4 regions of the Lachnoclostridium phytofermentans ISDg genome follow, and region 3 is predicted to be linked to each of the others. Evidence: predicted binding sites of a transcription regulator. Region 3 holds the regulator's gene; each other region holds the start of a gene.
What was found. The regulator NrdR, encoded in region 3, represses ribonucleotide reductase genes. The targets are predictions, from matches to a motif close to CACAANATNTTGTG.
Positions count from the first base shown of each region.

Region 1: the regulator NrdR is predicted to act here: its motif matches at 1,257-1,270, upstream of nrdD (anaerobic ribonucleoside-triphosphate reductase).
Region 2: the regulator NrdR is predicted to act here: its motif matches at 2,715-2,728, upstream of CPHY_RS02925 (ribonucleoside triphosphate reductase).
Region 4: the regulator NrdR is predicted to act here: its motif matches at 2,904-2,917, upstream of CPHY_RS16700 (ribonucleoside-diphosphate reductase subunit alpha).

Region 1 is NC_010001.1:3,726,942-3,732,595, reverse strand. It holds gene nspC (carboxynorspermidine decarboxylase) at 42-1,181, shown strand; gene nrdD (anaerobic ribonucleoside-triphosphate reductase) at 1,498-3,624, shown strand; gene CPHY_RS15805 (MerR family transcriptional regulator) at 4,273-5,280, opposite strand.
Region 2 is NC_010001.1:678,018-683,671, reverse strand. It holds gene CPHY_RS02925 (ribonucleoside triphosphate reductase) at 206-2,608, opposite strand; gene hflX (GTPase HflX) at 2,877-4,139, opposite strand; gene CPHY_RS02915 (tetratricopeptide repeat protein) at 4,158-5,405, opposite strand.
Region 3 is NC_010001.1:3,311,794-3,317,447, reverse strand. It holds gene CPHY_RS14070 (DNA polymerase Y family protein) at 116-1,318, opposite strand; gene CPHY_RS14065 (PRC-barrel domain-containing protein) at 1,541-1,801, opposite strand; gene nrdR (transcriptional regulator NrdR) at 1,952-2,413, shown strand; gene CPHY_RS14055 (YifB family Mg chelatase-like AAA ATPase) at 2,720-4,258, shown strand; gene dprA (DNA-processing protein DprA) at 4,259-5,368, shown strand.
Region 4 is NC_010001.1:3,926,987-3,932,640, forward strand. It holds gene CPHY_RS16695 (ribonucleotide-diphosphate reductase subunit beta) at 1-563, opposite strand, end outside; gene CPHY_RS16700 (ribonucleoside-diphosphate reductase subunit alpha) at 578-2,872, opposite strand; gene CPHY_RS16705 (hypothetical protein) at 3,153-3,836, opposite strand; gene CPHY_RS16710 (SHOCT domain-containing protein) at 3,826-4,260, opposite strand; gene CPHY_RS16715 (nitroreductase family protein) at 4,613-5,176, opposite strand.

The DNA.
Region 1 (5,654 bases), 420 kb from region 3:
TTCGCATACAAGACAAAAGCAACGCAGAAAAGAGGTAATTTATGAAAGAGATCGACTTTAGTCAAATTCCAACCCCCTCCTATGTTGTAGAGGAGCGATTACTAAAACGAAACTTATCCTTATTAAAAAGTATTATGGACCAAACTGGTTGTAAAATACTATTAGCACAAAAGGCATTTTCCATGTTTTATTATTATCCGTTGATTGGATCTTACCTAGCAGGTACTACAGCTAGTTCTTTATTTGAAGCAAGGCTTGGGAAAGAAGAAATGGGAGGAGAAGTGCATATCTTTAATCCTGCCTATCAAGAATCTGAGATGGAGCAAATCATCTCTCTGTGTGATCATATTGTATTTAATACACCGAAACAATGGCTTAAATATAAAGAAGTAATACAAAAATCAGGAAAAAAGGTAAGCTGTGGATTAAGAGTGAATCCACAATACTCAGAAATCGAGGTAGATTTATATAATCCTTGTGCAAAGGGTTCAAGATTAGGTACAATCCTTGATAATATACAGGAAGAGGATTTAGAAGGATTGGAAGGATTGCATTTTCATACCATGTGTGAGCAAAATTCAGATGTCCTAGTTCGAACCTTAAAAGTCGTGGAAGAAAAGTTTAGCTTCCTATTAAAAAAGATGAAGTGGATAAACTTTGGTGGAGGGCATCATATCACAAGAGAAGATTACGATGTGGAGAGTCTGATTTCTTCTATACTTCATATGAAAGAGACTTATGGAATAGAAGTCTATCTAGAACCTGGAGAAGCAATTGGCTTAAATACGGGATACCTGGTTACTAAGGTATTAGATGTTTGTGGTGAGCATGGAGAATGCGCCATATTAGATACTTCTGCTGAATGTCATATGCCTGACGTTCTTGAAATGCCATATCGCCCAGAAATTATAGGAGCTGGTAAAGCCGGAGAAAAAGCTTATACTTATCGCCTTGGGGGACCTACCTGTCTGGCAGGGGATGTTGTGGGAGAGTATTCTTTTGATGAGCCATTAAAAGAAGGGGATATATTAGTCTTCTGCGATATGTCTCATTACAGCATGGTGAAAAATAATACCTTTAACGGAATCAACCTACCTTCTATCGTTGCATACACAGAAAAAGAAGGAATTGTAATTGTCAAACAATTTGGCTATGAAGACTTTAAAATGAGGTTATCATAATAGGTCTTAGGTCATTTAATAACTGAAAACTGTACGCAACAATCGAATAATTCAGAATAGATAGAAAATTAAAACCACTATATCTAGTTATTGGAATCTAAAAAAGAAACAATATGTAGTAGACTTATCCTTTTAACTATGCTATTATATTTATAAGATAATATATTTTAAAATTTCTTTCGTTGCACTTTAAAAGAAGAATAACTTATTTATAAGAGCCTCTTATTACCATCCCTCTTAGGGTGGAAAATAAGGGGCAATCATTTTGGGGGTATACCTAAGACAAAAATTTTAGAAACAAGAAAGGATAGGTTATATGAAGGTAGTTAAGCGTGATGGTAGGGTAACGGATTATGACAGAAATAAGATTTTAGTTGCAATTCGCAAAGCAAACGATGAGGTGGATCCTAAAGAAAAGATCACCGAGGACAAGATTGAAGCGATTATTCTAGGGATTGAACATCTTAAGAAGGATACGATGTATGTTGAAGAAATTCAAGATATGATTGAGCAAAAATTAATGGCAGAGCGTAAGTTTGTATTAGCAAAAACCTACATTATCTATCGTTTTCGCAGAGAGTTAGTAAGAAAAGCGAATACGACAGACGAGTCCATCATGAGTTTAATCAGACATAGTAATGAAGATGTTATGGAGGAAAACTCGAATAAAAATGCTGTCATTGCCTCCACACAACGTGACTTAATCGCAGGTGAGGTATCGAAGGATTTAACAAAACGTTTGTTATTACCAGAAAAGATTACAAAAGCTCATGAGGAAGGGATCCTACATTTTCATGATGCGGATTATTTCCTTCAGTCCATATTTAACTGCTGTTTGATTAATATAAAGGATATGCTTGAAAATGGTACGGTAATGAATGCAAAGCTGATTGAATCTCCAAAGAGTTTTCAGGTTGCTTGTACCGTTATGACACAAATTATTTCTGCTGTAGCAAGTAGTCAGTATGGTGGACAGTCTGTAGACATTCGTCATTTAGGAAAGTATCTTCGCCACAGTATGGACAAATATAGAAAGCGCTATGAATCTTTATTTAATGGAGAAGCTAGTGAAGAAGTAATTGAGAAATTTGTACAAGAAAGAGTACAGGATGAACTTCGTTCCGGTGTTCAGACAATTCAGTATCAGATTAATACTTTGATGACCACAAATGGCCAGTCTCCATTTGTTACGCTATTCTTAAACCTTGATAAAGATGATGAGTATATTGAAGAAAATGCAATGATTATAGAAGAAATTCTTCGTCAGCGTTTAGAAGGAATTAAGAATGAAAAGGGAGTTTATATTACTCCTGCTTTCCCAAAGTTAATCTATGTACTGGATGAACATAACTGTTTAAAAGGCGGTAAATACGACTATATTACAAAGCTTGCTGTAAAATGCTCCGCAAAGCGTCTCTATCCAGACTATATCTCCGCTAAGAAAATGCGTGAGAATTACGAAGGAAATGTATTCTCTTGTATGGGATGCCGTAGTTTCTTATCTCCATGGAAGGATGAAAATGGAGATTATAAATTCGAAGGACGTTTTAATCAAGGTGTAGTTAGCTTAAATCTACCTCAGATTGGTATTATTGCAAATGGTGATGAGGAAATATTCTGGCAGCTTTTAGAGGAACGTTTAGCACTTTGTTTTGAAGCACTTATGTGCAGACATAGAGCATTAGAAGGTACGATCTCTGATGTTAGCCCAATCCATTGGCAGTATGGTGCGATCGCTAGACTGAAAAAGGGAGAGACTATCGATAAGTTGTTGCATAACGGTTATTCTACCATTTCTTTAGGATATATTGGCTTATATGAAGTAACGAAGCTTATGAAAGGGGTAAGCCATACACAGAAGGAAGGAACCGAATTTGCACTTCGTATTATGAATCGCCTCAAAGATGCAGCGGATACCTGGAAGAAAGAAACCGGAATAGGTTTTGGATTATATGGAACACCTGCAGAATCTCTTTGCTATCGTTTTGCAAGAATTGATAAAGAGCGTTTTGGTGACATTAAGGACATTACAGACAAAGGTTATTATACAAACTCCTATCATGTGGATGTACGTGAAGATATCGATGCATTTAGCAAATTCACTTTCGAGAGCCAGTTTCAGGTAATCTCCAGCGGCGGTGCAATTTCTTATATAGAAGTTCCAAATATGCGCCACAACCTGGAAGCATTAGAAGAAATAGTGAAATTTATCTATGATAACATTCAATATGCAGAATTTAATACAAAATCAGATTATTGCCATGTTTGTGGTTTTGATGGTGAGATTAAAATTAATGAGGATTTTGAATGGGAGTGCCCAAATTGCGGAAATAAAGACCATGCAAAGATGAATGTAACTCGTAGAACCTGTGGTTATTTAGGGGAAAATTTCTGGAATAAGGGAAAAACAAAAGAAATTAATGCGAGAGTACTTCATATTTAAAGTCGGTATACAGTTATGAAATTAAAAACTATTGCATAATTAGAATGCATTATTTATAAAGAATGAGCGAGCATAAGAAATTTTCGATATGATATTTGTTGAATAATTAGAAATATCAATAAAAACAAAAAAAATTTGTTTTCAAATGTTATCATTAGCAGAGTGTCAGATGAATGTATATTACACTTCTGACACTCTTTTTGACTAATAATCCATATAAGAAATTAATAATTATGAACCAACTCAACATAAGCATAATCACCGTAACGATTATGAACTTCATCTTGGATATAAGGATGAAATATTAACTGTAAAGTACGTATATACTGTTCTTTAGAAATATCTGTACGGTTTGTTTTAGCCTCACTTGTTAGTTGATTAGTGCTACTTAAAAAGAACACCAAACAAAATATTGTTATAATTACGATTGTTTTTCTTATCCTCATATAATATATCCTTTCTAAGGAGTAATTTCAAAATAATTTTCGTAGTTAACTAAATTTAATCCGTCACTAATAGTTTTAAATAAGTTGTATTTATTATACTTGATAATATTGGTGAATTTAAAACTAGTATACTTCGAAAAAGCATTTAAATCGGATAAACAACCGCAATTCTGTGGTAAAGACCTAGAGAACGATATAGGGTTTATTTAGAACTTAACTCAGAGTTTCTTTCCTTAATAGGTATTAACAAATCGAGCTGTAAGCCTTCCGGCTCGGAATTTTCTAACATAACATGATTTATGTAATTCAAATGCTCTTCAAGCCAGCCAAACATATTATTAGAGTCCCAATTTCCATTGTACTCATATAAGCTGCTGTTTTGTACCCATTCATTTAAGCGTCCCCATTCCTCAAATGCTCCGAAAGGAATCATATACGCAGCATATAAACCGCCTTCAAAGTGCTTTTTAGTCAGTGGTTCAGGAATTACTATGTCATCAGGGACAGTAATCCACATCTCATAACCATGATATTCGGTTCCATCCACAGGACATGGGGAATTAAATCCAAAATGTCTTAAGTCAGTTTTTTTATGTATTAAATCATTGTCTCGTACAAACTGATCAATTACCTGATTGACATGCATTTCAGGTTCATCACCTTCATACTGATAAGTTGCTACAGTTGCAGGCGGAAGATATACGATTCGTACATCTCGGTCTCTTAGTTTGCTTAATTGCTCACTTGCTTTGTTTAAATCTTCCATTGTGTTTTCCTCCTTAAAATTAATCTTTGATAAAGAGAGAGGAGAAATCATTGACAGCAAGGTAATATCATTCAGTAAATCAGATTTTAAATTAACTCCGGATTTAGAACGCAGTTCATCCACAAATCTTTTAAGAATATTCCGAATCGTTGATAAAGAATCGATTTCTTCATCCAGCTCATGGATATTTTCTAGGAACACCTCGATGGCATGCGCTGTATTACTATCATTAAGTAATATACCTATTTGCTTTAGAGGTATGCGCAATTTGCGTAAAATGATAATCTGATTAAGCCGTAGACAGGATTCTTCGCTGTATACTCTATAGGAATAGCCGTCCATACGCTGACTTTGCAATAATCCTATTTGTTCATAGTAGCGAAGCATCCTTGTCGAAACGCCAAATGCTTTTGTTACTTGTGTAATTGTTTTAAGTTCTTCCATCGCTAACCTCATTCCTGTGCACGCATGTATGCATGTGTTTTACTTTGCTTATCAAGTTTGTGTTACAGGGCAAACGCAAACGTATTGATTTAAAGATTTATCATTTTATTCTTTCCACTCTCTTACTAGGGATTATAAAGTACGACACGACGTCAAAGTCAATTACAAAACAAAAAAATAATAGCCAGGAAGAGTTTGTTTCAATTAAAAATCTTGCAACCCAAGTATTGATGTTGCATAATAAAAATGTGCTTTTGTATCGTAAATAGGAAGCATGTTATGTTTATTATATTAAATTTATAAAAGCCATACAATATTTCTTAGTGACTGTTTTAAAGTTTAAAAGATGTATTGCAGTTATAAGCCAGTAAGGG
Region 2 (5,654 bases), 2.2 Mb from region 3:
AGAGTAACATTATTAGCCGATTAGTTAACAAATTCACTTCATTACTCTAAGCATCCCTCGGAGAGTTTTCCATTTATAGCTAATTACAACGCAATTTCCTCGTAAATTTTAAAAGAAAGATACAATCACTATGAAATGATTGTATCTTTCTTTTAAACTAACATATCCTAACAATGCGTTCTATTACTTAGTTGATAAGTCATTATTATATAACATATGCGCTTTCAGCATCTACATATTGCTTAATGTTCGAAGCATTCACATATTTGGTCATGATACCCTCTTTTACAACCAATAGAGTTGGTGCTTGCATAATATGATACTGCTTTGCTAATTCCATATTTTCTTCAGCATCAATTACTTGATATTTATAACCATCCAAATATCCTTTTGCTAATTTACAATTTGGACATGTTTTTGTAGTAAATAAATAACATCCGTCGTTTGATAGATAAGACTCGTTATCATCAAGATTTAATGTAACCGCAGCTTCCTCAATACCTTTATTCGCACTAAGTAAATCACCGGTATTTAATGCATGAGCTAAATCGTACTCTATTCTATTTTTATATTCCTGTGATTTTCCTTCATTCCAGTTTTGCACTGGTCTATAGTACCCTGTAATTCTACTATATACCTCTGCTTTTTCACCACATTCTGGACATACAAAACTTTCACCTTTAATATATCCATGATTTTTACAGATCGAATAGGTTGGTGACATAGTATAATAAGGTAATTTATAGTTTTCTGAAATCGTACGAACTAATTTAGCCGCTGCTTCCCAATCCGGTAATTTCTCACCTAGGAAGGCATGGAATACGGTACCAGAAGTATATAACGTTTGCAATTGGTCTTGGACATCAAGTGCAGAGAAAATATCATCCGTGTATTCTACTGGAAGATGGGAACTATTTGTGTAATAAGGGGTATCTCCTTCTTTTCCAGCTGTCCTAATTTCAGACCAACGTTTTCTATCATGTTTTGCAAGACGATAGCTGGTTGATTCCGCTGGTGTTGCTTCTAGATTATATAAATCTCCGAATTCCACCTGATAATCACCAAGACGATCTCTCATATGATTTAAAACTTCTACAGAAAATTGCTGCGTTTTCTTATCTGTCATATCTTTTCCAAGCCATCTTGCATTTAGTCCTACCTCATTCATACCAATAAGTCCAATGGTAGAGAAATGATTGTCGAAGGTTCCAAGATAACGTTTTGTATATGGATATAAGCCTTCTTCTAATAGTTTTGTGATAACTTTTCTCTTAACCTTTAACGATCTTGCAGAGATATCCATCATACGGTCAAGTCTTTGATAAAATTCAGCTTCATTTGCTGATACATAGGCAATACGAGGCATATTAATGGTAACTACACCTACCGAACCCGTACTTTCACCACTACCAAAGAAACCTCCCGTCTTTTTACGTAACTCACGTAAATCAAGTCTTAGACGGCAGCACATGGAACGAACATCACTTGGTTCCATATCCGAATTGATATAATTAGAGAAATAAGGGGTACCATACTTTGCGGTCATCTCAAATAATAATCGATTATTCTCTGTGTCTGACCAATCAAAATCTTTCGTAATGGAGTAAGTAGGGATTGGATATTGAAAACCACGTCCGTTCGCATCACCCTCAATCATAATTTCGATAAAGGCTTTGTTTACTAAATCCATCTCTTTCTTACAATCCTTATATTTAAATTCCATCTCTTTTCCGCCGACGATACATGGCAGCTCCGCTAAATCATTTGGAACTGTCCAGTCTAACGTGATATTGGAGAATGGTGCTTGTGTTCCCCAACGACTAGGAGTATTCACTCCATAAATAAAGCATTGAATACATTGCTTTACTTCTTCATAACTTAAATTATCTACTTTTACAAATGGAGCTAAGTAAGTATCAAAGGAAGAAAAAGCCTGTGCTCCCGCCCATTCGTTCTGCATAATACCTAAGAAATTAACCATCTGGTTACATAATGTTGAAAGATGCTTTGCTGGAGATGAGGTAATTTTACCTGGAATACCACCAAGCCCTTCCTTAATTAGTTGCTTTAAAGACCAACCCGCACAATATCCTGTTAACATGGATAAATCATGAATGTGTATGTCCGCGCTACGATGGGCATTTGCAATTTCCTCATCATAAATCTCTGACAACCAATAGTTTGCAGTTATCGCTCCAGAATTATGTAGAATTAATCCTCCAACGGAGTAAGTAACCGTAGAGTTTTCTTTTACTCTCCAGTCCTCCTCTTTCACGTACATGTCTACAATTTCTTTGTAATCTAAAATAGTAGATTTCATATTACGTATTTTTTCCCTATTCTTACGATAAAGAATATAGGCTTTTGCTACATCGGTATATCCAGATTGCTCAAGAACATGCTCCACACTATCTTGAATATCTTCTACCGTAACCGTACTGTCTTTCAACTTGGTTTGAAAATCTGATGTAACACGCAAAGACAACAAATTAATGATATCCTCGTTATAAAGTTTTTGCGTAGCATTGAATGCTTTTGCAATGGCACTACTGATTTTTGAAAGCGCAAATTCGGCTATTTCACCATCCCGTTTCACAACTTTAATCATGTGTACTTCTCCCTTCCTACCTACATTGTTCAATAATAAATTCTATCAGAAAGCAATAGCAACGTCAAGGCTAACTACAACATATATTTTGATATTTTAGTCCTACCACTACATATTGTGTTTAAGTGTGTATCAAAAGAAAAGTCCGTAAAGTAGCTTAAACACACGGTTTTCGTTATGTTTCGCTCCTTAACGGACTTTTTTCGTAACACAATATAATCTATTTTTATAATATTATGAAAAATTTATTGCTATAATTGTTTTAAGCTTAACTTTGTTTACTCCATACAATTTGGTTTGCAATATCTTTTGGAACATAGGCTTTTACAAAAATGCCACCTTCTTGATATTCCTCTTCTAACAGCTGTCCATACTTACGGATAAGTTGTATGCTCCCAGCTTCTTGGTAAGAAAAGATATGCTCGATTAGTACCTTTGCCTCTCTTAATACTTCTTCAATTATATCTAAAAGCTCTACTACACCAACGCCTTGCTTTGCGGAAATTTTTACGGTCTTATCTGCCTTTAAATCCTTCATTGGCTCTTCCTCTTGAACAAGATCTTGTTTATTAAAGACCGTAATAACAGTTTTATCTGTTACTTGTAGCTTTTTTAATGTTTCATAAACAATATGCATTTGCTTATAAGCCTGAGGATTCGAAGCATCAACAACATGAATGATAATATCGGCATACTTTGCTTCTTCTAAAGTGGAACGGAACGCATCAATTAAATGGTGTGGTAATTTTCTAATAAATCCAACGGTATCGGTTAGCAATACCTGCTGCCCACTTTCTAGCGAAAGATTTCTAGTGGTGGGATCCAGTGTTGCAAATAGCATATTTGCCTCTAACACATCGGCCTCAGTAAGGCGATTTAGTAGCGTAGACTTTCCTGCGTTGGTATAACCTACAATTGCTACCACCGGAATAGGATTTTTCATACGAAGAGAACGTGCAACTTCTCTGTTTCTCTTGATATCATCTAATTCCCGGTTTAATTGAGCAATTCTATCTTTAATTAAACGACGATCAATCTCTAATTTCTTTTCTCCAGGACCTCTTGTACCGATACCACCACCTAATCTTGATAATGAGTTTCTCATTCCAATTAACCTAGTAGCACGGTATTTTAGCTGTGCTAATTCTACTTGAATCTTACCCTCTCTTGTACTTGCATGCTGGGCAAAGATATCTAGTATAATCATAGTACGATCCATTACTTTTGCCTGTAGTGCATCTTCAAGGTTTCTTAACTGAGCAGGAGATAATTCATCATCACAGATAATTCCTGTGGCACCTAACTGTTCAATCAGAAGACGGATTTCTTCTATCTTTCCCTTACCAACGTAAGTTCCAGGATGAATTTTCTCACGATTTTGAGTGATTCTTCCTACGGTTACGGCTCCTGCAGTATCTACAAGTTCCATAAGCTCATCCAATGATTCCTCAGTATCATCATTATCGTTTTCGCTGACTGCAACTAGAATCACTTTTTCTTGCTCTTCTTTTATCTCATATAATTCTGACATAACTACAAGTTGTCCTCCTTATGGTTTCTTTACAGTTTCAGATGTTCCTACTTGCTCTGTTTGATTTGTTTGATTTGTATTTGTTTCGTTACTTGCACCTTCCACTCTAGTTTTTAAGAAGGTAGCGTCTTTCTTCGCATCCACATCGTCTGGATAGCGAACCAGATACTTTTTCATCTTTTCATATGCTTCTTTAAAGTCTCCGGTCTTTTCTAATAGTATAATCTCATTTCTTAAAAGTTGCTGTTCTATCGTTACATCAGAGTATTTTTTTGCCTTCTTTAGACAATTTTTCGCCTTATCGTACTCTTCCTCATTCAAATAACAGGTCAGAAGCTGATTATAAAACATGGCAGACACCATACCACCTGATTCCTCAAAGGTCTCAAAATACTGGATCGCTTGTTTAAAATCTCCTTCTTCTATGCTTATTTCTCCTAGGAAGTAATTTGCTTCTATAAAACCATTTTTTAATGACTGTGCTAATTGAAGCTTTGCATGGTCATAATTTTTCTGATAAAAATAAACCTTCGCTAACTCAAAGCTATCTCTCTCTGTGTGGACTGGAAGCGAAGCTGCAATCTTTAATACTTCCTCTGCCTCGGCTGTACGGGAGAGTTCTTTTAAAGCAGCAAATTTTCCAAAATAAAGGTCAAAGTCTCCCTTGGAAATTTCTATTGCCTTATCATAGTCTTTGATACTCTCTTCATAATTACCAAGAATCCTATTAATATTCGCTCTCGCATTATAAATCGCAGTATCATCTTTTTCGGTTTCTAAAATTTCAGAATAGATATTCGATGCTTCCTCAAGATTTCCACTTCTCTCTAGTGCATTCCCTTTGTAATATAGAATATCCGTATCTAAGTTTTTCTCTTCTGAGATTGCGAGTGCTAAATCAAAATTTTTAATCGCTTCTTCATAAGACTGTGCATATAAATAAGCGATACCAATACCTCGATAAGCTTTTTTGTTATTTTGTTTTACTATAGCTATTTCTTTATCCATAATTATGCTTTCAAATTCCTTAATGGCATCTTCATACCGTGAGAGTTTAATCAATGTAAAACCATAATCTAAATAAAACTCTGCTTTATCCGGATTTGCTTTAATAGCATCTATAAAACTTTTCTCAGCATTTTCATATTCTCCATTTTCATAATAGGACATCGCTTTACTATAGCTTCGATTTGCCTTACTTAGCCCACAGCCGCTAAAAACAAGCGATAAACATAATACCGCTAGAAATGCTTTTTTCTTCTTCAATGTATCCATCCTCCATTTACCTTAGGTTAACGATTATTGTCATTATATAATTTTTTCCTACCATACACAAGGGTAGTAATTAAAAAAGGGACAAAAGAAAGTGGATTCCAAATCATAGATAGAATGATTTTGGAATCCACTTTTGCTATTACTAAAAATACTATTTTGAAAAACGATAGTTTTTCAGTACCTTCCCTATTTTAGTAGGAATTTTATTATATAGGTATTACATTGCAGTTAATCCACCAT
Region 3 (5,654 bases):
CCTGTTAGCCTATTATACTATATTTTTTTTATTTATAATATAGCTCAAACCTAGATAAAATGGAATTTAGCCTGCATACTGGAATTTAACTTTACACTGGAATTTAACTTTTCATTCAACCCTTCTTTAAAAAACTAGCTCTTTTTACGGAATCAATACCATATTTATTACGGATAGAATCAATAGCAGAATCAAGTTTCTTAAACTTATCCGATTGGTTGTTATCAAAAAGACTGATCTGTGAAAAGTCTGTATCGTCTAGTTTGGTAGTTCGAATACCTAGTAAACGGATCGGTGAGTTGTCCCAAAATTCATCAAATAAACGACAAGCAGCCTCATAAATAGTTGCTGTCGTGTTCGTTTGATGTGGTAAGACTGTTTGATGGGTATAGGTTTGGAAATTAGTATATTTAATTTCAACAGTAATGCAGCTACATGAAACATTAGAGGAGCGTAGCCTTGCACCAACGGTTTCACTTAATGCTAGTAAGACTTGTTTTGCAATTGCGTTATCAATGACATCTTGACTTAATGTGATACTGTTTCCACAACCTTTTGCCTTAGGATCAGTAACTTCAACTGGTTCTTCATCGATACCATTCGCGTATTCATGGATTAGAGCACTATATTTGTTTCCTAGATGTGTTTTTAGGATATTTACATTCGTATGTGCTAAATCGTAAATACTGCGAATTCCTAAGATACCAAATTTGGCTTTCGCGGATTTTCCGACAAAAAACAATTCCTCAACAGGAAGAGGCCACATCTTTTCTGGTATTTCAGATGGAAATAAGGAGTGGCAAAGATTCGGTTTTTTAAAGTCGGAAGCCATCTTAGCAAGTAGTTTATTGGTAGAAATTCCAATGTTTACAGTAAAACCTAATTCCTTCAATACTCGATCTCTAATTTGATTCGCGATATCCATAGGAGCACCAAAGAGATGATAAGTATCAGTCATATCAAGGAACGCTTCATCAATACTAAATTGGTTCAAAGTAGGTGTATATTCTGATAATAGATTCATTAATCGTTCTGAATATCTTGTATATACTTCAAAATTAGGGGGTACTACTACCAAAGAGGGACACTTTTGAAGTGCATGAGTTAGTGGTTCCCCAGTAACAATGCCAAAAGATTTTGCCTGGGTGGATTTTGCTAAAACGATACCGTGCCTGCTTTGTTTGTCACCACCAACAGCAGAAGGGATGGTACGTAAGTCAATCGACTCGGGATCCGCTGCTAAACGATGTACAGATTCCCAGCTTAAGAAGGCACTATTCACATCCACATGAAAAATTAGTCGTTCATTTTTACTCATATTTCTCGTTTCCTTATATTTATAAATTGAATATGGGAGTTGATACTAATAAACTATATAGCTAATCCCGATGGTAATTTGTAATTTGTAATTCGAGATCTTAAATTCAGATCATATACTATTCTAGCGCCATCGATCTGATTTAAAATATGCTGTATACTCCATAATAATTATTATAGGAAACAAAGGTTCGATTGTAAAGAGGGATTTATGATTCAGTATCTAAGCCCCGCACTTCTTAAAGCACTCAGTGGCATCAATATCAACTAGAATGACGTCAGGACCCACTTGGCAAATGCATGACCAAGGTATGATATATTCATGATCTCTTCCTAAAAGCCCCCATATTTTTGGTGGTCCTGGAACGATGATAGCTTCAATGCATCCAGTGACAGCATCAAAAATAATGTCGCAAACAAAGCCTAATCGTAGGCAATCTCTACAATTTATGACTTCTTTATTACGCATTTCAAATAATCGCATTGGATAGATCCTCCCGTTTTTTACTATCATATGAAGAAAATATAAAAACATGATTGACTATATGCTTGACCTATGGGAATTTATTCAATATAATAAAAGTGGAGATTACGGTTAGCATGTGCGGGTTAATATAATAATGGGAGGTACCGTATGAAGTGTCCATTTTGTGGAAAAGAAAATACAAGAGTAATTGACTCAAGGCCAGCAGATGATTGCAGTTCAATACGACGCAGAAGACAGTGTGATGAATGTTCTAAACGTTTTACTACTTATGAAAAAGTAGAAACGATACCTTTGGTGGTAATTAAGAAGGATAATAATCGTGAACCTTACGATCGTTCCAAAATTGAAGCAGGTGTGTTTCGTTCCTGCCATAAGCGCCCGATTTCCGTAGATCAGATTAACGCACTCGTTGATGAAGTGGAAAACACTATTTTTAATTTGGAAGAAAAAGAAGTTCCAAGTAATAAAATCGGTGAAATTGTGATGGATAAGCTAAAGAGCTTAGATGCTGTTGCTTATGTTCGATTTGCTTCCGTTTATCGTGAATTTAAGGATGTCAATACCTTTATGAACGAACTAAAGAAGATACTCGATCATGAACATGTTTAAAAAGTAATAATGACTAGAACCTCCAAGTGGATAGAAACATTTGGAGGTTTTTTTAGGTATAGACCAGAGATTGGATATAAGCTCTTTCTTATGATAAGGATATATAAATAAAGCATGCTTTATGTTAATGACAAAGTAAAATTCCTGAAGTGTGCTTATTCTTTGTTTATAAAAGCTAGCTTATTCTTTGGTAATAAAAACTCATAAGCTTATTCTTTGTTAATAAAAACTCGTTGTCACTAAGATACTTGTCTGTTATAATATTTTTAGGTATTTGCTTTCCTTGGAGAGAGGAAAGGATATTGGATGTTTAGTAAGTCATTTTGTGCTGCGATTGATGGGATTGATGCCTTTATCGTGAATGTAGAGGCAGATGTAAGTGATGGACTTCCTAGCTTTGATTTAGTTGGATTTTTAGGCTCTGAAGTGAAAGAAGCGAAAGAACGGGTAAAAACGGCAATACGAAATTCTGGTTATTCATTGCCACCAAAGCATATCACTATCAATTTATCACCAGCTGATGTAAAAAAAGAGGGAACTGCCTTCGATTTGGCAATCGCCATAGCAATTCTAACCGCTTCCGGTTATATTCCCAACGATTATTTGGAACAAACTTTATTTATTGGAGAACTTAGTTTAGATGGAAAGATTCATCGTGTAAATGGAATCCTTCCACTTATTTGTACTGCACAAAAACAAGGTTTTAAACGCTGTATTGTACCGAAGGATAATGCAAAAGAGGGTGCAGTAGTGAGCGGAATTGAGGTGATTGGAGTCGAAAACCTTAGCCTAACTGTGGAGTTGGTATCTGGCATGATGACAATACTTCCTGAGTTTTTAGATGTTACCTCATTGTTTATGGAGCAAGAGGAAAGAAATACTCTGGATTTTTCTGATATTGTTGGTCAGGTAACAGCAAAAAGGGCTATTGAGGTTTCTGTTGCTGGTCAACATAATATCATGATGATTGGGACACCTGGTTCTGGTAAGACGATGCTAGCAAAAAGAATTCCCTCTATTATGCCTGAATTAAGCTTTGAAGAGAGTCTTGATATATCTAAAATTTATAGTGTATCTGGACAACTTGATAATAATCGTGTTTTGATCTTAGAAAGGCCATTTCGGTCCCCGCATCACACGATTACTCAAACAGCACTCATTGGTGGAGGACGATGTCCAAGACCTGGAGAAATCAGTTTAGCAGCCCATGGAGTATTATTTTTAGATGAACTAACAGAGTTTGATAATCGGACCTTAGAAGTGCTTAGACAGCCTCTAGAAGAGAAGGTAGTAACGATATCAAGGCTTCATGCTACCTATACATATCCAGCTAATTTTATGCTTGTTGCGGCTCTTAACCCATGTAAATGCGGTTATTATCCTGACCGAAGTAAGTGTAAATGTTCCCTGCAGCAAATCAAACAATATATTGGAAAGATTTCAAGACCACTACTAGATCGAATTGATATTTGTGTTGAAACGATTCCAATCGCGTATAAGGAATTAACTTATGGAAAGAGTAACGAGTCTTCCTCCATAATTAGAGAACGTATTAAAGAAGCACGAGAACGACAGTTATTCCGCTACCAAAAAAGTGGTAAGTATTTCAACTCTCAACTTTCACCCTCAGAAGTAAAAAAGTACTGTTCACTTGGAGATAAAGAACAAAAGATTTTAGAACAGGCGTTTACTTCAATGAACTTAAGTGCAAGAGCATATCATCGTATTTTAAAAGTTGCTCGTACCATAGCGGATTTAGAGGGGAAGGATTCTATCGAAAAGCATCATTTAATAGAAGCAATCGGATATCGGGGCGTAGATAGAAAGTATTGGGGGGAAGTTTAGATGGATTGTATAAAAAGGAATCGATTACTGTGGTATTGGATATCGAAAAACGAAGTGATAGGACATAAGACGATTGTTATGTTATTATACGCATTTCATTCCATTGAGGGCGTTTATCAAGCCAAACAAGAGGAGTTATTGAAGCTTGGCTTAAAAGAAGAAGTAATATCTTATCTAAATAAAAAATATTCGATGGAAGAATTAGAAAATGAATATAATTATACGAAAAAGCGTGGGATTCATTTTATTTGTATAGAAGATAAAGAATATCCAGAAAAATTAAAAAAACTTTATGATGCACCTTGGTTTCTATATTATCGTGGAGAGTTACCAAAAGATGACCTTCCCTCCATCGCTGTCATTGGAGCTAGAAACTGTAGTGCCTATGGCAGTGACGCTGCTTATTATTTTTCAAAAGAATTAAGTCTGTTTGGAATACAAATCATCAGCGGACTTGCAAGGGGTGTGGATGGCATGGCTCATAGCGGTGCATTAAGTTGCGGTGGTAAAACCTATGGTGTAATCGGTAATGGACTTGATTTGTGCTATCCTAGAGAAAATTATGGACTGTATCAAGAGGTCAATTTACATGGTGGAATTCTTTCGGAGTATCCGATAGGATCTAAAGCGTTACCGTATCATTTTCCTTTAAGAAATCGAATTATAGCTGCACTTTCTGATGGAATATTAGTAGTGGAAGCTAGAGAAAAAAGTGGTACATTGATTACGGTAGACAGTGGGTTAGAGCAAGGAAAGGACATATTTGCGTTGCCCGGAAAGCTAACCGATGTGTTATCCAAAGGCTGCAACTTATTAATTCAAAGCGGAGCTAAATTAGTGTTAAGTCCAGAGGACATTCTAGTGGAGCTTAGAAATCAGTATTCTTCTCTGTTAGGCGTTACTACAAGAGAGATTAACTCAACGAAGGAAGGATTAACTGAAGTAGAACAACTAGTTTACTCTTTCTTATCTCATGAGGCAATTCATGTTGAAGAGTTATTAATGAAAACAAATTTAAATCAAGGACAGTTATTAGAAGTTTTGTTTGAATTGGAAAGCAAACAGTATGTGAGAATGATATCTGGGCAGCAGTATGTAAGGACAATGTAATGAAGGGGAGTTTTTGTTCTTGTTAAGGACTTGCCTTATGTTTTGCGCATATTACAAAGAGCAGTTAGGATTGCATTTCTATAACATTAAGTGTTGTTAATAGTTATTAAATTCGTGTTATAATAGGTATAAAACATATGAATAGCATAAAAATAAGGAGATGAATTTTTACGTATTATATTCAATTGAATATAATGTAACCAAGGGGTAAAAGAAATTGAATCTTTCTCTTTACCCTTTTTTGCCTAAACGTATAAAATATCTAACCTAGCGGACAAATCAAACA
Region 4 (5,654 bases), 620 kb from region 3:
GAATAAAAATAAATTCCCTCAAGAATATAATTTGCAAATACTACACGTACAAAATTTTCATCACTAGGTTCATCACTAAATCTCTGATAAATATTTGCAATAAATTTATTACGTTCCAAAAGATACTTATCCTCTCTCCATATATCATATATTCGATCTCTCGTCACTGGATTTGTCACGGTATCTAAGATATAGGAGTAACTTTGTGCATGAATTTCCTCTTGAAATGCTTGGACATTTAGCAAGGAGGATACTTCTGGAGCTGTAATATACCTTGATATATTCGGTAGATTTTCACTTTGTATCGAATCTAAGAAGTTGAGGAATGCGATGATTTTATCGAAGGCATTCCGTTCTCCATCTGTTAAGTAAGGAAATTGTTTTACATCCTCTTGCAGTGAAATTTCTTCTGGTATCCAAAAGTTATTAAGCATTGTACGATAAATCAAACGAGCCCAGTCGTATTTGATACGATTCCACTCTCTTAGATTCGTTGTATTTCCCTTAATTAAACAATCGGTACCACGATCTCCATACTCATTAAAAATTTTCTTCTTCTCCATGATTTACCTCCACTTTAACTAGAACAGCTTGTACATTCATCCATCTCAAGCGACTGATTTCTAACATAGTAAATCGTCTTTAGACCTTTTCTCCAAGCTTCCATATATAAATTTAAAATATCAATTGCCTTATATTCTGGCGTGATATATAGATTAAACGACTGAGACTGATCAATGTGGCGTTGGCGTATTCCACATGCACGAATACTAAATTGCTGATCAATCGTATGTGCTTCTTTGTATAGCCAGAAATTCGATGTATTTAAATCTGGAGCAGTTTTTGGTATAAAACTTCCCTTCTTTTCTTCAATAAAATATCTCTTAAAGATAGGATCAATACCCGCTGAGGTATTTGCAATGTTAGAGGTACTTCCCGTAGGCGCAACTGCTGTAATGTAGCCATTTCTCATACCATGCTCTGCTACCTCTTTACTTAGTGCTAACCAACGGTCACTGGTATAATCTCTGCGCTTAAAATACTCACCTGTTTCCCACTCGGAGCCATGAAAAGCTTCATATTTTCCCTTTTCCTTTGCAAGTTCCATCGAGGCTTTGATGGCTTGATATGCTATTTCTTCAAATAAGTCATCCGCTTCCTCAAGATGTTTTTGTGTCTCCCAGCCAATACCGTGATTTACAAGGTAATGATGGTATCCACTTGTCCCAAGTCCGATTGCACGGTATTTATCACTGGTAATACGGGCTTCTGCTACCGGTGTCTGATTTAAAGTAATGACATTATCAAGCATACGAATTTGTAACGGAATATTAACTGCTAAATCTTTTTTTTCAATCCTACCAAGACTAATTGAATTTAGATTACAGGTTACCATATCCCCTGGCTTAATCTTTGTAATAATCACTTTAGCACCAGATTCATCTTGAATCAATTCTTCTCGTAGCTCACTTTCGCTCATGTTTTGTGTTATCTCCTGACATAGGTTCGAGGAATAAATCATTCCAGCGTGTTTATTCGGATTTGCCTGATTTACCGTATCACGGAAGAAGATAAATGGTGCTCCCGTCTCAACGGCACTCTTCATAATCCGTTTCATCACTTCAAGTGCAGGAACTGTAATCCTTGGTAACTCTTTACATTCTTCACATGCAAGATAGCGCTTTGTAAACTCGTTCTCTGCCACTTCATCATAGCTATCCTCCAAAGAAAATCCCATTACCTTATTTACCAGATAAGGATCAAATAATGACCATTCTTCTCGTCGCTCTAACCGTTCCATGAATAGGTTCGGTACACTAAGTGCGGTAAATATATCATGAGCCTTTCTTCGATCATCTCCATTGTTTGTTTTAAGGTCAAGAAAATCATATAGGTCAGCATGCCAAATATCAAGAGTAATGGTAGCTCCTCCCTTTCTCCTTCCTAATTGATCCACTGCAATTGCAGTATCATTATAGAGTCGTACCCATGGAATTACTCCTCCGGAAGCATTTTTGTTACCTCGTATCTCACTATTTAAAGCACGGATTTTGCCTACATAGATACCAAGCGCACCCCCATGCTTACTCACACTAGAAAACTTCTGATTTACATCATAAATAGACCATAGATTATCTCCTACTACCGAGATAAAACAGCTGCTTAGCTGATAAAAAGGAGTACCTGCATTGGCAAGAGTAGGGGTCGCAACCGTCATCTGAAGACTACTAAGTAAATCATAAAACTTCTTCGCGTATTCCATACGCTTTGCCTTTTCTTCCGGAATAGCAAGATGCATCGCAATTACCATAAATCTCTCTTGAGGAAGTTCAAAAACTTCCTTTTTAAGTCCCTTCACCAGATAACGATCAGATAACAGTTTTACACCTTCATAATTAAACAAATAATCTCTTTCTGGCTTAATATATGCTCCTAACTCTTTTATCTCTAATTGAGTATACGCATCGGTTAGATATGATCCGTAAAGTTCTTCCTCCACCAACGAATTTACAAGATTTAAAAAATCCCCATATCCAAAATGCTTATAATGACGTTCTATTGCTGCTTCTTTATACAAATCAAATACAAACAATCTCGCTGCAACATACTGCCAATTGGTATGTGTTTCACGCATGATATTACCAAATTCATCTTTCTTAGTATGAATTACTTTTTCAATCGCTGTTTGAACTAACATCTTTTGAATTTCTTTCGTACTCATTCCGTCCACAAACTGGATCCTCGCATCCAGTTCCAGCTCAATTGGGTCACACCCTTCCAAACCCTCACAAGCAAATGCAATCATTCTCTTCGTCTTTTCCACACATAACGGCTCATAGGTTTGATTACGCTTTTTAATCATAATATCCATAGTTTTTACTCACCCTATCTTTTTTATTGGCTACAATATATAGTGTCAACTTTAGACTTATCATTAAGTTTAATACTATATAATGTCATAGTAATAATTATCATTATTAGTTATATATTATAACGACACAAAAAAATAATCAAGAGTGAATTACGTTTTTTACTTATTTCCAGAATTTTTTTTGGATGTAATATTACTAAAAAGGATATAAGAAAGGGAAGAACAGACTGTAAGACTGTTCTTCCTTCGGTATACTAAGAATATTAAGATAATAACTATTTTAATATCTTGCGATCAATTCTTTTCTTTTTGTTACATACTCTTCCTGGCTAACCAATCCTTTTTGAAGTAAATCTTGTAATTCTAGAATTTCATTTTCAAGTCTGCTATTAGGTTTAAGTACTATATTATTGAAAAATAGTATAAGCAATGCTATTAGAAATGGAATTTCCCATAAGTTGATTATTATATAATATAATCTTTGCGTAAAATCCTCATAATAATTTAGTTTTAATATATTATCTAATTTATTATAGATGCTATATGATAAAATTATAGAAAGCATCACAATTGCTAAATAACTTAACTTCTTTTGGAATACCCAAATAATTACACATACTAATATAATGATAAGTATAATTACATTAAATACTGCATTAGTCCTATCATTCCTAAAATCCCATTCCCATAAAGTAAAGCTGGTTTTTGACAAGGTAAAATAACTGACTGCATATAATATTAATGGAATATTAAGAAGCTTTTTAAACTTAATATTATCAAGTAATGTAAAACCTACAAATACTAATGCCATAATTATTAGGGACAAAAAGTATGTTATTTTCATACTACTTGATAAATACTCTAATATTTTTTTATTTAAAAAAATTATACAAAATTGCAAGAATGCGAACACAAAAGCTATAAGTAAAAATACAAAAATAGATTTCGTTTTTTTATTTTCCATTTGATTCACCCATTATGACTTTCTTCTTTTCTTCATATTCACTCTTTGTTATAATGCCTTTCTCTGCAAGTGCTTTTAACTCATTTAATTTCCCAGATATTTCTCTCTCACTTTTTATTCTTTGTATAAAATTTACCTCTTTTATTTCAGATAAATTATCGTATGAACATGCAATTTTAAGAACACCCATGAACATGATAGCAGCCACTATGAGGCACGCCCCTGAGATAGCCATATAACCAGCAAAATAAGTACCATTAATTATGAAGTTATAAGCATCTCCATTTACATATACATTGGTTGATTCCTGTTTATTATCATACGTGTTTTTCTTATTCAATCCTAGTCCAAAAAAGATTACTGCTAATAAAGCAAATGTAATTGATAGAGCGACTAGATACTGAAATGCTTTTTTCTTTTCCATCCTAAACCCCCATTAATTTATTTTTTCGTAAGTAATATGATCATTATACCATAATTTTCTATGAAATCCATACATTTACATAAATTATGACAATTAGATTTATATTTAGATACATAAACTCATACTATGAATTATAGAAATTTGTATATAAAAAACAAGCACATATGTTATGATAGGATGTTTGTTATTTTAGAAAACTTATCACTCTTAAAAATATGCCTGCAATTAGTCAATCTTAGTTTTTTCGTATATTTTACTACATACTCCTTTTTTGCATACTATTTATCAAATTACTATAAATAACATTATTTGTAATCTTTTTTATCAAAAGGCTTTAGATGAAAAAGTATCATTAGTAGTGTCCCATCGCCGGTTTATCCTTTGTCCTATGCTTTCTCTCGTTATCATACTTTTGCCAATAAACTGCTTTTTCATTATATCTGCATCTCGCTGGTTCTTCATATGTACCATGCCCTATATACACCATTCCAAGAGGTTTTACATGTTTAGGTAAATCAATTAGCTTTTGCATCGTTGCCATTCTTGACGGTACTGGATAAATCCCAATCCAAACACTTGCCAGACCTATGTCCGTAGCAGCTAGTAACATATTTTGAATAGCTGCACTACAATCACATATCCACAAGTCTTTATCTTGGCTTTTCAGTGCATATTTCATATTTCCACACACTACGATTCCAAGTGGAGCATTAAATCTAGCAAATATCATTTTATCTCTAATTTTATCTAATACCTCTTTTTCATTTATAACCACAAACTCCCACGGTTGTGCATTCACTGCGGTCGGTGCACAAAAAGCTGCCCTTAATAATATATCTATTTCTTCGTTCGTTACAGCTTCCTCCGTATAATTTCTTATACTTCTGCGTTTAAGTATAGCATCTAATGTTTCCACGAATTTTTCTCACCGTTCTTTCTATTATATATGAGAAGAGTCCGCAGTTAGATCTACTACGAACTTCCTCTTCTTATTTATTTACTTCAGCTTACTATCCGCTATACATATACACCACTATTCGATTCCTATTGCCTTTTTAATTCTTTGTACATCTAGCTCTAATGTTTTATTATCCTCCCAATACGTTGATACAATAGCCCACCCACCTTTTTTCACTGTATTAGAAATTTGTTTCCTCTTTTCGTACTTTATATGTTTTTATTTAGCTAATCATAATAAAATAAAGTAAAGTATTTGATTTAATCTCCTCCCCCTATATTAGAAAAATTATGTTATTATATATTTATAGAAATAGATTTACAAAATATCATAATTTCTTTTTAATACGCAGGAATCTATTTACTTAGCTAATTTACTGGACGTGACTATAATAAAACACATACTACCACTATATTATTTATAAATAGACAAAATA